Linked DNA regions of Myxosarcina sp. GI1. The main gene of each other region encodes a partner of the protein of the gene in region 2 in a complex. Links are inferred from orthologs where the notes say so. Each region holds a gene or a part of one and is shown on either strand. Other genes may lie near its edges.

Region 1 (2,853 bases), on a different replicon or contig from region 2:
CGTTTCGTTGTTGTTAACAATTCTTCGCTCGATTTTTTGTTCGAGATCGGCAGCAATTGTCCCCGATTCGATTAACTGTAAAAATAACCGCTGCACGTCGATGTTAGAAATTATACCTTTACTAGCTCGATAACTTTTACCTCCAGCTACCGTGACACCTACGGCGCGATCGCCTTCGATAATTACTTCTTTAACCACCCGATCGGTTAGAATTTCTCCTCCCAAACTAGTTACTAACTTAACTAATGCCTGAGTTAAGGCTCCAGTTCCTCCTTCAGGTCTGGCTATTCCTGGATGATGGCGCATTGCTACCATCATCAATCCCGAAGTCATGCCTTTTTGTGAAGGCGCACCGCCAATTTCTGCTGCTAGTCTGGCAAGGGGGGCTTTAACAATTTCGGTATCGAACCATTCGTTGAGTACGTCTTCGGGAGAAGTAATCATGGTGCGAATAAAGTTTAAGGCTTTGTTTTTCGAGCCTGCGATCGCCAATACGTCGCTTAAATTCTGCGGTCGCAAATTTTTGGCAATATCGATAACTGACTGTGGTGGTGCATTAAAAAAGGGCGAAACTGCACTCAGCAACCGCGACCAATAACCGACAAATTCGACGTATTTTTCAGCATCTCGCTGACTGTAACGAGCAATATTAGCAGCTGTTTTTGTTAGCGATTGATGACCTAAAAAATATTTGCCGTCGGGATGGGGACAAAAAGTATGAGGATCGCAAGTAAGATACTTTAAACCATATTTGTGTAGCTGTAGCTCTTGCAAAACTGGTCCTAGAAAAATAAACTCGTGGTCGATGGCGCAGAGATTGAACTTGAAACCAGGAGCTTTATCGGGTATGGCTACTTCTGTAGTAGCTGCACCCCCAGGAACGGGTCGTTTCTCCAGTAATAAAACACTATATCCAGCTTTTAGCAAATATGCAGCGCAAACTAGACCATTGTGACCCGCCCCAATAACAATCGCATCGTACGTTTTCATTAAAATTCAAATTCCTTGGTTACCCTGGTAAAATCTTATTAATATTGTTATTGAAAAACTAGCGAGATCTACATCTAACACCAGAAAGACTTTATTAAATCTCGGTACGAATATTTACAAAATTTGCTACCTGGTGTTTGTATTTATGGTCGCGCCTTTTGCTATACTTACTTTTGCTTGCAATCTTTAAAAAAATTATCGTATGAGTTTTGTCCTTAGAGTAATCGAACCTAAAGGAATTTTAGACGGTACTAAAACCACCGAGTTTCAAGAGCAACTCAACAAAATCATTGAAAGCGGGGCACAAATTGTCTTGGTGGATTTTAAAGATGTTACTTTTATGGATAGTTCTGGATTGGGAGCTTTAGTTAAAGCTTTGAAAACCGTAGAAGCTGCTGATGTCAAACTGTTTTTGTGTTCGATGAACGAACAAATTAAAATACTTTTTGAGTTGACTAGTATGGATCGCTATTTCAAAATTTACAGCGATCGAGAAGAATTCAAACAAAAATTCAAGCATTAAACTTAGGCAGGGTGCAGTGCTTCGACAAGCTTGCCATCAGGGCAGAGAGAGCAGAAACAAAATCGACAATGTAACTCAAGCAAACAACAGCTATGGCTAAAAAAAATCAATCTGTAAGATAGATATGTCATCTTCAAAACGATAGTTTGGATGCCACACTTTGACATCCTGTAAGAGATCGTTCAACTTACGGTTTGGTACATATTGGTAGGCTTTTAACAGCTTGACTAATTTTTCTATTCCTTGATAAGACTGTTTGGTTGATGGTTCTACTTCGTAAATTCCGTCACTAAATAGATAAAGACTAGAATTATCTGGAACTTTACAGCTTGAGTCTACATACTCAACATCCAAAAACATACCAATTGGAACTCCTGGAGTTTTTAACCGTCTTTCTTCTAAGTCGTAATTTTTTTTCGGGGACAGCAAAATTGCTGGAGGATGACCCGCACTAGAATAAAACAAAGTTTTGTAGCGGCGATTGTAAACTCCATACCACATAGTAAAATATCTATCGTTGCGATCGCTCATTTGAAAAGTACGATTCAAACCTTCCAAAACCGTACTAGGTTGATAATAGTCAACATTTCGCAAGTTACGCGATCGCACTAAATTAATTACCGATAGAGAAGGTAAAGAAGCGCGCAAACCGTGTCCCGAAACATCTAATAAATAAAAAACCAGGTTATTTTCATCCAGCCAAAAATAATCAAAACTGTCTCCTCCCAACTGTCGGGAAGGAATAAAACAAGCATCAATTTTTAAAGAAGGATGAATTAGCTGTTCGGGTAAAATCGAGCTAACATACTCTGCCGCTTCTAATAGTTCGGCTTCGAGTAACTGTTTTTGTACTCTCAGATCGTGACTGAGTTGATGTAGGCGTAAACCCGCTCTAACACGAGCTTTAAGCTCTGTCATGTCAATTGGTTTGCATAAAAAATCATCCGCCCCCGTATCCAAACCTCTAACTCTGTCGGCAACAGAATCTAAAGAAGTCAACAAAATAAAAAAAGTCGTCGATAGATTGGAATCGGATTTAATCTGACGGCATACTTCCAAACCGTTTTTACGGGGCATAATCCAATCGCAAATGATGAGATCGGGACAAATTGCATTAGCTTTGACGATCCCTTCTTCACCATCACTGGCCAGAGTAATATCGTAACCTTGCGCCCGCAGAGTTTTCTCTAGTAACAGTTGGGTTGCACTATCGTCGTCAATAATTAAAATTTGAGCCATAGTAAACTAGAATTATATACTGCTTATGACCGATCTCTAAAAATTGACGAGCCTTACTACATCAATATCGATAGTGTCAGACAAAGAGCAGTATTTAAGAA
Region 2 (2,900 bases):
AAAACCAAGTATCTTTTAAGGCTTCATATTCGTGAATGGGTTGCTGTTCTTGAGGAACTGGACAAAGATCGACTGTAGATTCCTTCATGGCTATTCTTCTGGCTGTATTCGATCGAACTCTATGCGTTCGGCATGACCCCAAAACGCTTCTAAATTGTAATATTCTCTGGCTTTTGGTAAAAAAATATGGACGATCGCATCGCCATAGTCTTGAACGATCCAATTAGCTTCTGCTCGACCCGAGACTCTAATCGGATCTTGCTGAAATTTTTCTGCCACTCGCTCTTCAATAGCGTCAGAAATTGCTCTTAGCTGGGTTTGAGAAAATCCCGTAACTACAATAAAATAATCAGCGAGATAGGATACATCCGTGACTTTTAACAACACGATATCGGCAGCTTTTTTATCTTCGGCGGCTGCAGCTATTTCCCATGCTAACTGCTGACTATTAGTAGTTGATAAGTTGTTGTTTTGAGTTGCTAGATCGATTAGTCTATCTGATGATGAATTTCTCATTAAAACTTTAGTATTTTAGACTGTGCATTCTGCGTTCGGCGATATAAGGTTCTCAAGCGATCGTCCTTTTAAGTAATGATAGTAAATCGATCGCGATTAATTCTCTATTTTAATGAATGTAACCAATTTTTTAAATTTATCAAAACTCTAACTGAAGCTATGAACGTGTTTGCTCGTTATTTAATTTTAGTTAAATTTGTTTTTCCTTAGCTAAAGCCCAGTTTCGCATTGAAATAGTTCGAGGATGAATGGTTTTGGCGCGATCGAGCAGGTGTTTTATCGAATAGTCGCTACTTTGCCGCACACATTGATAGAGATTTTGGCAAGCTACTTTCCTTAAATTTCGCAACTCTATACTATCACCGCGATTTGGTTCGATGACATCAGCGATATAAACTACACAGCTTAACTCACTCATTTGAGAATTTCCCAAAGTGTGATTGGCTATGGCGGCTAAAATTTCCGAGTCTTCGATCGCAAATTCTTTTCTGGCAACAATTGCCCCAACTTCAGCGTGAAGCAAATGAGGATTGGCGGCACAAATTTCATCGACGCTCATGCCGTCACCTGCTGCCATCTTCAATAGTTTATCTGGAGGAAAAAATTTAGCTAAATCGTGCATTAATCCAGCAGTTGCAGCTTTATCGGTATCGAGATTGTGGCAGCGGGCTAGTTCGATACAAGTTTGCTCTACTCCTAAAATATGCTGTAGGCGACGACTAGAAACATTATTTTTCAACCAGGCAATAACGCGATCGCGCATGAAACTAAAACTCAATTATTTACGCTCGATAGTTGCTTGTTCGTAATATTTTTTTCGCATTACCAGACAGTTACGGCGATTTGGTAAATTTAAGTATTGCAACTCGTCAGTCAGTTTTTTAATAAACTGTAATCCTCTACCACCCTCTTTTTCTAGAGAGTTAACTTCTAGTTCGCTGGCTTTCAATTTGGCATTAAGATCGAAGGGTTTTCCTCGATCCCAAATTCGCATTTCCAAAAAGTTAGGAAAAAATTCTACTTCTAGTTCGATTGGAGTTGTTTCTGGTAGATTATGATGTGCGTGCCGTACTGCGTTAGTAAAAGCTTCGACTAATGCTACTTCACACTGCCAGCCCATTTTTTGAGGAATAGAAGGAAAAACCAAGCTTTCAAACCATTGCAATACTGCTTGCAACTCTTCTAATTTTGTTTTGACCTGTATTTCAAATTGTTGGATTGTTTGACTTGTTTTCATCTACCACAATTATTCAAATCGGTTATTTCTAGATATTTAATTTAGTAGAGATGAAGCAGGAAAAACGTTATAGCTGTAAAATAAAAAACAATAATAATACTACAATTATGTTTGTGGTAAGCTTGAAATTCCAAGCAAAACCTTCACCTCTCCAGGGTAATAAGCCTCGCTTAACGATTAGAATATTAGTTTAAAATTCAGTTTTGTAAAAAGCGACACTAGCTATCTATATAGTAGCTTAAAAAATTGTATACTTTTTAACGTTTGTTATGGGGTTTTTAAAGCTAAACTTAACAAACTAAAATTTATTAAACATCTGTAATTAGCTCTACTTTTTAAACCGCGCCACTGTTTTTGGCAAAGACAATGGCAACTGTTTTAAAAATTAGCTTTATATCGTATCGTAAACTCCAGTTGCGTTGATAGCGCAAATCTAACTCGATTACGTCTTCAAAATTACGCACTTGCGATCTGCCGTTGACTTGCCATTCTCCTGTCATTCCAGGTTTGACATTCAATCTTTGCCACTCTGGCACTTGATAGACTTCTACTTCTTCTGGGGTAGGGGGGCGAGTTCCCACTAAACTCATATCTCCAATGAAAACATTCCAAAACTGAGGTAACTCATCGAGACTAGTGCGTCTTAGAAACCGCCCGACTTTAGTAATTCGAGGATCGTTATCGTTTTTAAAAAAAGCACCGCTAGCCTGATTTTCTATACTTTTTTTTATTTCTTCGGCATTAGCATACATGGAACGAAACTTCCAAATTTTAAATTTTTTCCCCATCCAGCCACAACGAGTTTGACGGAAAAAAATTTTGCCTGGACTATCAAGCTTTATAGCGATCGCTATAGGAACAAAAATTATAGCGGTAAGAATCAAACCAACAATCGAACCGACAAAGTCAATAGCTCTTTTGAGCCAAGAGCGTACCGAAGGATGAGTTTCTGGTCTTTCTCGATTAGTCCATGTGGCAGAAGATTTAATCGTGAGTACCTCTTCCAAGCCTGTCATTGACAATGTTGCCATTACCGCGGGCTGTACCGATTCTAAAACTAACTCTATATCTTTAGTTTTTGCGGTTTTGTAGTTAGCTATTAATGCGCCTATACCGCTACTGTCAATAAATCTAGTTTGACTAAAAT

Evidence for each region.
Region 1: the proteins of KV40_RS03440 (region 2) and KV40_RS18920 are in contact, whole or in part, in a solved structure (PDB 6M36), measured with the Bacillus subtilis proteins. The link is inferred for Myxosarcina sp. GI1 from one-to-one orthologs.

What each region holds. Positions count from the first base shown.
Region 1 is NZ_JRFE01000024.1:350,479-353,331, reverse strand. The notes cover bases 64-2,852. They hold KV40_RS18920 (STAS domain-containing protein), read left to right. Parts: upstream 64-1,192; coding sequence 1,193-1,513; downstream 1,514-2,852. Other genes in these bases: KV40_RS18915 (PP2C family protein-serine/threonine phosphatase), read right to left, coding at 1,610-2,752; crtO (beta-carotene ketolase CrtO), read right to left, coding at 64-990. Outside these bases: more of crtO, read right to left, coding at 1-63. UniProt on the Bacillus subtilis protein: Positive regulator of sigma-B activity. Non-phosphorylated RsbV binds to RsbW, preventing its association with sigma-B. When phosphorylated, releases RsbW, which is then free to complex with and inactivate sigma-B.
Region 2 is NZ_JRFE01000006.1:333,358-336,257, forward strand. The notes cover bases 25-2,860. They hold KV40_RS03440 (ATP-binding protein), read right to left. Parts: upstream 1,754-2,860; coding sequence 1,295-1,753; downstream 25-1,294. Other genes in these bases: KV40_RS03425 (CGLD27 family protein), read right to left, coding at 25-88; rsfS (ribosome silencing factor), read right to left, coding at 91-516; yqeK (bis(5'-nucleosyl)-tetraphosphatase (symmetrical) YqeK), read right to left, coding at 707-1,279; KV40_RS03445 (exopolysaccharide biosynthesis polyprenyl glycosylphosphotransferase), read right to left, coding at 2,089-2,860. Also shown: more of KV40_RS03425, read right to left, coding at 1-24; more of KV40_RS03445, read right to left, coding at 2,861-2,900. UniProt on the Bacillus subtilis protein: Negative regulator of sigma-B activity. Phosphorylates and inactivates its specific antagonist protein, RsbV. Upon phosphorylation of RsbV, RsbW is released and binds to sigma-B, thereby blocking its ability to form an RNA polymerase holoenzyme (E-sigma-B).